3 regions of the Uliginosibacterium flavum genome follow, and region 1 is predicted to be linked to each of the others. Evidence: predicted binding sites of a transcription regulator. Region 1 holds the regulator's gene; each other region holds the start of a gene.

The links. Region 1 encodes HrcA, which represses chaperone genes, less so after heat shock. Its sites were predicted from a motif close to TNTTAGCACTCNNNGNCNNNGAGTGCTAANA; they were not measured.
Region 2: a site for HrcA is predicted at 1,384-1,414, ahead of rpoH (RNA polymerase sigma factor RpoH). Genes of this name have one in related genera too.
Region 3: a site for HrcA is predicted at 1,392-1,422, ahead of groES (co-chaperone GroES). Genes of this name have one in related genera too.

Annotation. Positions count from the first base shown of each region.
Region 1 is NZ_JBEWZI010000006.1:207,469-210,744, reverse strand. Features, by position in the region: gene hemH (ferrochelatase) at 1-810, opposite strand, end outside; gene ABXR19_RS07805 (helix-hairpin-helix domain-containing protein) at 820-1,155, opposite strand; gene hrcA (heat-inducible transcriptional repressor HrcA) at 1,166-2,197, opposite strand; gene recQ (DNA helicase RecQ) at 2,357-3,276, opposite strand, start outside.
Region 2 is NZ_JBEWZI010000027.1:42,422-45,697, forward strand. Features, by position in the region: gene ABXR19_RS18025 (NACHT domain-containing protein) at 1-984, shown strand, start outside; gene rpoH (RNA polymerase sigma factor RpoH) at 1,460-2,308, shown strand; gene ABXR19_RS18035 (LexA family protein) at 2,534-3,028, shown strand.
Region 3 is NZ_JBEWZI010000012.1:122,825-126,100, forward strand. Features, by position in the region: gene ABXR19_RS12580 (hypothetical protein) at 1-510, opposite strand, end outside; gene ABXR19_RS12585 (hypothetical protein) at 665-1,207, opposite strand; gene groES (co-chaperone GroES) at 1,514-1,804, shown strand; gene groL (chaperonin GroEL) at 1,959-3,276, shown strand, end outside.

The DNA.
Region 1 (3,276 bases):
CGTGGGCTCGGTATAGGGTTTGAGCCATTCGGCGCGGCCGAAGCGGGACTGGAAAGTCACCACATACTGCTCCGGTTTAAGCGCAAGGTATTCGGCCAGCAGACGCGCGGTCTTGTGACACTCGCAGTGGTAGGGGTCGCCCCTGTCGAGCGAGAAGCGCGGCAAGCCGTGAAAGCTCATCACTACCTTGTCGGGCGTGCCGCCCTGCGTTTCCCAATGACGGGCCATGCGCTGACCGAGGGCGCGGATGTAGTCTGGATGGTCGTGGAAGCTGCGCACGAAACGCAGTTCCGGCAGATTGCGGATTTTCGCAGCGGCGCTGGCGACGCCGTCAAAGGCGCTGGCGGTGGTGCTGGCGGCGTATTGCGGGTACAGCGGCAAGACCAGGATGCGCGTGCAGTTGCGCGCCTTCAGGCGCATCAGCGCGCCTTCGACATCCGGCTGACCGTAGCGCATGGCGTAATCCACCGGCAAATCCGGGAAGCCGGCCTTGAGCAGATAGCCTTGCAGCAGCTTGGCCTGGCGTTCGGTATGCACACGCAGCGGCGAGCCTTCCTTGCTCCAGATCTTGGCGTATTTCTCGGCGGATTTCCTGGGGCGGGTATTCAGGATGATGCCGTTGAGGATCAGCCACCAGATCGCGCGCGGAATTTCGACTACGCGCGGATCTGAGAGGAATTGCTTCAGGTAGGGTCGCACGGCTTGGGCGGTCGGCTCGGCGGGGGTGCCCAAATTGATCAGCAGCACGCCGATGCGTGGTGGCGTGCCGTGTTCGAATTTGGGCTCGGGGAGGAAGTGGTCAGAGGACATTGTGAAAGGCTAGCTCCGCGAAGCAGACGTTGAATTGGGTGGCCAGAGTTTGGCCGATTCTTGTTGCTGATGCAGTTTGCGTTCAGTCGTGTACGCCCACCAGGCTTGCGCCGGCTCACCAGCCATGAAACGGGTAAGGGAAATGAAAGTATCGAGCACGCAGGGGTCTTCGCGAGTTTGAGTGCGCTCGCACAGATCTTCAAACAGCGCATAGGGGCATTGACCGAGCAATTGCGCCGGGCTGGTGACGCCGATCAGCGCCAGTCGGCGGGCGAGTGCCGGGCCGATATTGGGCAGGTCGGTGAGGGTTCGAACATTCTCGCGACGGACTTTGGCTGGGTGCATCGCGAGAATGTCAGTCTTTGTTTGACAGCGCGCTGGAAAGCAGCCGCGCCGTGATATCCACAATCGGGATCACGCGCTCGTAGGCCATGCGCGTCGGGCCGATCACAGCGATGGTGCCGACGACTTCGCCGTCGACTTCATACGGCGCGGTGACCACGCTGCATTCATCCAGCGGGCTCATGCCGGATTCGCCGCCAATGAAGAGCTGTACGCCTTCGGCGCGGTTGGAGATATCCAGCAACTGCACCAGACCGGATTTCTGTTCGAACATGCGGAACAGCTCGCGCAGGCGGCTCATGTTGGAGGACATGTCGTCCACTTCGAGCAGTTTGTGTTCGCCCGAGATCAGGTAGTTGTCGCTTTGCGCCCCCATGGCTTCCTGGCCGACGCTGATCGCCGCGTTCATCAGCTCGGTCATGTTCTGTTGCAACTGGGTCAGCTCGCCGCGCAGGTGTTCGACCATTTCATGGAAGCCCAGGCCGGCGCAGTGATGGTTCAGATAGTTCGCGGCGGAGATCAGTTCCGAGCTGGTGTAGGGACGCTGGGTAAACAGGATGCGGTTCTGCACGTCGCCATTCATGGTGACGATGATCAGCAGCACGCGGGTGTCCGACAGGCTGACGAATTCGATCTGGCGGATCTTGGTGACTTCGCGGCGCGGCGCGGCAACGATGCCGGCGAAATTGGTCAGCTCCGAGAGCAGGCTTGAGGCGGCGCTCAGCACGCGACGCGGCTCGTCACGGTGGATGTGCGATTGCAGCTCGCGCACCTCGGTCTGCGCCAGCGGCTTGACGGTGAGCAGGGTGTCGACGAAGAGGCGATAGCCGCGCGCGGTCGGGATGCGCCCGGCCGAGGTGTGCGGGCTGGCGATCAGGCCCAGCTCTTCCAGATCCGACATCACGTTGCGGATCGTGGCGGGCGACAGTTCCAGCCCGGATTGCCGCGAGAGCACGCGCGACCCCACCGGCTGCCCGTCGGCAATGTAATGCTCGACGAGGGTTTTCAGCAGGAGTTTGGCGCGTTGATCAAGTTGGCGATGCATGGTGCGATTGTAAGGGCTGGGCGTGGCAAATAGGAGGCAGGGTGGAGAGCCGCATGCAGAAAGGCTTTGCAGCCGATGTGTCTGGATAGCCGCATAGAGCGGACTTGTGCAGGCATGCCGCCTGAAGAAGTCCGCCGGATGCGGTTCTTCAGGCCTTTGTTACAAACGGCGCTGGTGGCCCTGAATGACGTCGAGAAACTGGCTGCCGTAGGCGTCAAGCTTGCGGTCGCCCACGCCGGAAAGTTCGATCATCGCGTCCAGGCTCATCGGGCGTTTGTCGAGCATCTGCTTGAGCGTGGCGTCGCCGAAAATCATGTACGCGGGCACGTTCTGTTCTTCGGCCAGATCGCGGCGGCACTGGCGCAGCGCGGCCCACAGCGTTCTGGCTTCGTCGCTCTCGAACTCGATTTCGCGGCGCACGCTGGCCGCAGCCTTGGGCGCGGCGGCGCGCACGCGCTTGGCCATGAATGTGGTTTCGCCGCGCAGCACCGGGCGGCAGGCGTCCTGCAGCATCAGACCACCGAATTCGCTGACGCCCAGTAAACCTTGAGCAACGAACTGGCGCAGCAGCGAATTCCATTGCGCCTCAGGCTGGGTTTTGCCGAGACCGAAGGTGGACAGTTTGTCGTGCGCGCGCTCGACGACCTTGGGCGTGGCCTTGCCGATCAGGATGTCGATGATGTGCGCCGCACCGTAACGCTGGCCGCTGCGGTAGATGGTGGACAGCGCCTGTTGCGCGGGCAGGCTGGCGTCGAAAGTCTCCGGCGGGGTCAGGCACATGTCGCAGTTGCCGCAGGGCGTGGATTCTTCGCCGAAGTAGCGCAGCAGCACTTCGCGCCGGCAGGCGGGCGCTTCACTGTAGCCGAGCAGGGCTTCGAGCTTGCGTCGCTCGACGCGTTTGACTTCATCAGGCGCCTGCGATTGCTCGATCATCTCGCGCTGCAGGACCATGTCCTGCAAGCCGTAGGCCATCCAGGCGTTGGACGGCAAACCATCGCGGCCGGCGCGACCCGTCTCCTGATAATAGGCTTCGAGCGATTTGGGCAGGTCAAGGTGGGCGACGAAGCGCACATCCGGCT
Region 2 (3,276 bases), on a different contig from region 1:
TACGAACTCCTGTGCCGCTGCTCCGGAGCTGACCCCACCAAGTTCAAGGTGTTCATCGACGCACTTGTGAAGCGGGTCTCCGAGGACCGAGAAGACCGCGACGTCTACGCAGAAGAGCGCTTGGAGTTCCTCACCAACGTCAAGCATTGCAGAGAGCCCGTCTACTTCAACGCAGATTTGGTGCGCGCGGCGTTCTGGGCCCTTTATACCGAACCCGGGCCCCAAACAGAACATCACTTCGGCATGGATGGCTGGGAGGCAGCCATGGGCCTCAGCCAGAGGGTGACGCATGCGTTCTTCCCTCCGTCTGTGTTGCAAGGGCCCTTCCGATTGCTCTTGCTCTATTCCTTCGCAAAGAGCGTGCGCTACGTCGTCGAGCTATGCAACCATGCAGCTACGTGCTTTGCGAAGTCGCATCCGGAGGAGGTCACATTACTTCCTCCGGAGCAAAGCCCGAACGGTAGGGCCCACATTCACGACAGGTGGCTTTGGACAGCCTATCGCGGTCACTCCGCATCCTGCTACTTGTTGAACTGTGCACTCATGTCGCTGGAGGAAAGGCTCCTCATCGAAGCGAAGGCGCAACCGGAGACCTGCCACGACTTGCCACTACTACGAAGCCGCCCACGCTTCGTGGCCGACTGCCTGGTTGCAGTAGGAGGCGGCTGGCATGCCCTTGAACATCTTTTAGCCCTGATGGCTGGGGTTGGCAGGGCAACGGCGGTGCCTTCCGCGATGGGGCAACTGAGGGAAGCGATAGCCAAGGCGCCGGCTGACTTGTTCAATGACGGAAGCAGCCTTTGGGATGCTGAGACTGTATGCCAAGCGGCGGTGCACGAGCATCGCCGGGCGCTTCTTCGCGACGTAACCCTCAGGCAAGCCACCCTTGACGTGCTGGACGGGCTCGTAGATGCCGGATCGTCCTTGGCCTTTCAGTTGCGTGACTACCTGGCGACGTCGTCACCGTGCCCCCCCAACTTCTAGTCCCAGGCTCTGCTGCGCAGCCAATCAAGTAGTGACCCGCAGCTACGGTACTCATTCCGAAGAGCCGACGGTCCCGATTGTCGGCTACTGACTGGGAACGGCTGTTCTAGACCGAGGTCATCACCGTCCGCTTAGGCCGATTACTAGCCGAAGTGACGCACATTTCAACAAGACGCGGTTGCCCTTAATTCGGCTCTGCACAAGGCTTTCAAGCTTGGTTTTCGACTTTAATGCGCCAGTCTGGTGCAAATACAAACCCTCTCTTCGGATCTCCAAAAAGTAAGGCCCCGCAATCCTTTGAGGGGCCTTTGCGGGGCTGACTTGAGTTTTCGACTTTAATGACGCGTTTTCGACTTTAATTGTCTGGAACAAATACCAAAAATTTCGCTATTTTCTGGCTGTTAGCACTCTCGCACAACGAGTGCTAAAATCGGGGCGAGCGGAGAGATTTCCGCCCTTGCATGGAGTTCAATCAATGACACAAGCCTTGGCTTTCCCCGTCCCCAACGCACTGGGCAACATCGACCAGTACGTGCAGGCCGTCAATCGTTATCCGCTTCTCACCGAGGAGCAGGAGCAGGCGCTCGCCCACCGGCTGAGCGACGAAAACGATCTGGATGCCGCCCGCCAGCTGGTGCTCTCGCACCTGCGTCTGGTCGTGTCAATTGCCCGCAACTACCTCGGCTACGGCCTGCCGCATGCCGACCTGATCCAGGAAGGCAACATCGGCCTGATGAAGGCGGTGAAACGTTTCGACCCGGATCGTGGCGTGCGTCTGGTGTCTTTTGCCATGCACTGGATCAAGGCCGAGATCCACGAATACATCCTCAAGAACTGGCGTCTGGTGAAGATCGCCACCACCAAGGCCCAACGCAAGCTCTTCTTCAACCTGCGCAGCCTGCGCCCGAGCACCGCCACGTTGTCGCCCGAAGACGTGCGTGGCATCGCCGCCAAGCTCAATGTGAAGCCTGAAGAAGTCATCGAAATGGAAACCCGCTTCTCCGGCGGCGATGTGGCGATTGACCGCGGCTCGGATGACGACGACGAACGCATGTCGCCGATTGACTGGTTGGCAGATGAGTCCGCCGAACCGGTCGAAGTGCTGGCCACCGCGCAGAACGAGCGTCTCGCCGACGAAGGCCTCAAAGGCGCCCTGGCCAGTCTGGATGAGCGCAGCCGCGCCATCGTCCAGCGCCGCTGGCTGGTCGAAGACAATGCCGCCACCCTGCACGAACTGGCTGCCGAATACGGCGTCTCCGCCGAACGCATCCGTCAGATCGAAGCCAAGGCCATGCAGAAGATGAAACTGTTGCTCAGCGCCTGATTGATTCGTCTGTAAAAAAACGCCCGGCTCCGCGAGGAGACCGGGCGTTTTTATTATCAGACTCGTCAAAAAGACTCTGCGTGTTGCCACAACATGCCCTTCCTCAGGCCTCAGAACCCCGTGCCAGACAAGCGCCACTCAAGTGCACATCGCTCCTTGCCGCAGTACGCTTGACAGCAAAGATCAGCGCCCAGATACTGTATATATTTACAGCACAAGCGCGCCATGTCCGACCAGATCCCGCTTCCCTTCGTCAGCATCGTCGGCGCCTCGCCCTCCGCGCCGCCGGAGTCTTTCCCGGAGATCCGACGCACCCGGCGCCAATCCACGCGCAGCCGGCCACTGCTGGTGGCAGGCCGCTCGGCAGAAGTGCCGCCTGCGATCACCGACGACGAAAGCAGCCGCCTCGACGTGCATGACTACCTCGTGCGCCACGACGAACACAGCTTCTGCTTCCAGGCGCGCGACGACAGCATGAGCGGCGCCGGCATCCTCGAAGGCGACATGCTGATCGTCGACAAGCGCATCCAGCCCGCCCACGGCCACATCGTGCTAGCCCTCGTCAACGGCGAACGCCTGATCCGCCGCCTCCATCATCGCGGCCGCAAGACCTCCCTGTTTGCCGAGCATCCCGACATCGCCGAACTTCAACTCGAAGACGGCAGCGAGCTGACGATCTGGGGCGTGGTGGTCGGGAGCTTCAAGCGCTTCTGGGCTTGAGCCGCGCGAAATGAATTTTGTGGCCGAAAGATGAGCCGCCTCAAGAGCCGCTCGCAGCGGACATCTTCAGGCAGGCATGCCGCAGAACAAGGCAGGACGCGCGTCTTCAGGCAGGCATATGTAGGGTGCGCATTGCGCACCATTCCCAACACACCCATCCCACGGCCGGGGCTGATTGAACGAGGCCGGCAGATATGAGCGTGGCTTGCGCGTGCGCGATGTGCCCGTTGCGAGGCTAAAGAAGTCCG
Region 3 (3,276 bases), on a different contig from region 1:
AAACGTGCGCGCCTCCCACATTGAATATGCGTGGCTGGCGCGGTCGTTGACCCAGTTGCGGGTTTCGGCCGCGCGCAGGTAGCTGGCGGTGGCGGCCGTGTCGTCATGCTGGGGCGAGGCGGGGTCGGCCTGAAGTTCCGCCAGCAGCATCCAGGCATCGCCCAGACCTTGCGCGGTGAGCGCTTCGAGCGCCGCCAGCTCGCCGGTCTGCGCTGCGCGTTCTGTGCTTGCGAGGGCGGCGGCTTGCTCCTGTTGCCAAGCTTCCCGCGCCTGCCCTTCACGAACTTCCTGAAGGCTCTCCCGTACGATCCGGAACAGGCCAGGGCGACGTGGCGCATTGGCGGGCCGCTGGCTGTGGATCACGCAATCAAGCAGGAAGCCACAGAGCGCCAGCACCAGCAAGACCAGCAGCAGCCACAGCCCGCCCCACAAGATGGCTTTGAGCCAGCCGGCACGATCCAGCAGCCAGCTGGCGAAGATGGCCAGCGCGATCAGAGCCCAGCGTTTCATGGCATTGCGACGAAGCGTTTGTATTCACGTGCCCGAAGAGCCCCGCGCAGCATTGCTCTACGGGCAGTGCTTGTGGACAGGCCCATCAGACAAGCTTCTCCCGGTAGCATGCCTGCAGCGCGTTTCTGCAGGCGGCTTTGCGGGCGAGTAGCTTTCAGAGTGCGTGCAGCACGTATTTCTCGACACGGCTCATCGGCGTGGCGCTGTCGAAGCGGAATTCAACGTAGGTGGCATCATCCGCATCCAGCGTGCTTTCAACCTTGTCGCTGCGACCGACCTCGACACCCTTGCCATCCTGAGCACGCAACTGCAACTTGCCTTTGAAAGCTTCGCCAGACAGCACATAGACCTTCACGCCGTCCTTCTTCTCGCCATCGGCGCCGAGCCGCACGGCACGTTCGCTGGCGAGTTTGCGGGCGCTGGCCGAGGCATCCATGACGATCTTGGCTTCATAGGCGCGATCCACGCCTTCGGCCACGCCGCCAAACACCTTGCCTACACCGGTGGTGATCTCGGCGGCGGCTTTCTTGCCATCGTTCTGCAGGGCCTGACCGACGCCCTTGACCATGGCCGCCTTGTCTTCAACCATCGCCGCGCCCTTGCTGCGCTCGGCTTCGAGTTGTTCTTCACGGTTCTTGCAGCCCGCCAGTGCGCAGGCGGCGCTCAGTACGCAGATGGCGATCAATGCTTTTTTCACGGCGCGATCCTTTTTTGGGTTTTCGGGGCCGCATAAGGCGGCGCGACATGCTGCCGTAAAACCAGCCGGGCGCACAACGGCCAACCCGACAGTCTGCCGGTTCAGCCGATGAAAGCCCTCTGTGGCGGGCTTTTTCGACTTTTGTGCGGCTGTCGCCCTTGAAATCCACCCATCCCGCCCCTATCATTAGCACTCGTCAGGGGAGAGTGCTAACAGTCGCCGGTTTCAAACGGCCGACCCTCCCCGATTTCCCCCGGGTGTATTGCACCCAAAGATTTATCAATCAATCCCTTAACAGGAGTGAATATGAAGATTCGTCCCTTGCACGACCGCGTGGTCATCAAACGTATTGAAGCCGAAGAAAAAACGGCCTCCGGCATCGTTCTGGCTGGTTCTGCAGTTGAGAAGCCCGATCAAGGCGAAGTCATTGCCGTGGGCAATGGCAAGATCCTGGAAAACGGCAGCGTGCGTCCGCTCGACGTCAAAGCTGGTGACCGCGTGCTGTTCGGCAAGTACTCCGGCCAGACCGTCAAGGTCGATGGTGAAGAGCTGCTGGTGATGCGTGAAGATGACCTGATGGGCGTTCTCGAAAAGTAAAACCGGTCCTGCGCTAAGCGCGGGCCGGGCTGAAGGTTCCGGTGCTCAACGTACTTGCGTACGTCTCCGCGCCTCGCCTTCATCGCGCCCCGGTCGCGACGCGCATCCTCCGGTTTTATCCCCCAACGAATTTCAAATTATTTCGGAGTAAGAAATGGCAGCTAAAGAAGTCAAGTTTGGTGATTCCGCACGTGAGCGCATGGTCGCTGGCGTCAATATCCTGGCTAACGCCGTCAAGGTGACGCTGGGCCCGAAGGGTCGCAATGTCGTGCTGGAGCGCAGCTATGGCGCCCCGACCGTGACCAAGGACGGCGTCTCTGTCGCCAAGGAAATCGAACTGAAAGACAAGTTCGAGAACATGGGCGCGCAGATGGTCAAGGAAGTTGCTTCCAAGACCTCCGACGTGGCCGGTGACGGCACCACCACCGCGACCGTGCTGGCACAAGCCATCGTGCGCGAAGGCATGAAGTTCGTGGCCGCTGGCATGAACCCGATGGACCTGAAGCGCGGCATCGACAAGGCTGTTGCAGCCCTGATCGAAGAGCTGAAGAATGTGTCCAAGCCCTGTTCGACCACCAAGGAAATCGCTCAAGTCGGCTCCATTTCGGCCAACAGCGACGCTTCCGTGGGCGAAATCATCGCTACCGCGATGGAAAAAGTCGGCAAGGCTGGCGTGATCACCGTTGAAGATGGCAAGTCCCTCGACAACGAGTTGGATGTCGTCGAAGGCATGCAGTTCGACCGTGGCTATCTGAGCCCGTACTTCATCAACAATCAGGATCGTCAGATCGCTGCGCTGGATAACCCGTTTGTTCTGCTTTACGACAAGAAGATCTCCAACATCCGCGATCTGCTGCCGATCCTGGAACAAGTTGCCAAGTCCGGCCGTCCGCTGCTGATCGTGGCTGAAGATGTCGATGGCGAAGCCCTCGCAACCCTGGTCGTGAACAACATCCGTGGCATCCTGAAGACTGTTGCCGTCAAGGCTCCGGGCTTCGGCGATCGTCGCAAGGCGATGCTGGAAGACTTGGCCATCCTGACCGGCGGCCAAGTGATCGCTGAAGAAGTCGGCCTGTCCCTCGAGAAAGCCACCCTGGCTGATCTGGGCCAAGCCAAGCGTATCGAAGTCGAAAAAGAAACCACCATCATCATCGACGGCAACGGCGCTGCCGATGCAATCCAGGCACGTGTTGCCCAGATCGAAGCACTGTCCGAGGCCTCCACCTCCGACTACGACCGCGAGAAGCTGCAAGAGCGCAAGGCCAAGCTGGCCGGCGGTGTTGCCGTGATCAAGGTTGGCGCAGCCACCGAGATGGAAATGAAGGAAAAGAAGGCTCGCGTTGAAGACGCACTGCACGCTACCCGCGCTGCTGTGGAAGAAGGCATCGTGGCTGGCGGCGGCGTCGCCCTGTTGCGTGCCCGTTCCATGATCAGCTCGGTTAAGGGTGACAATCCGGATCAAGACGCCGGCA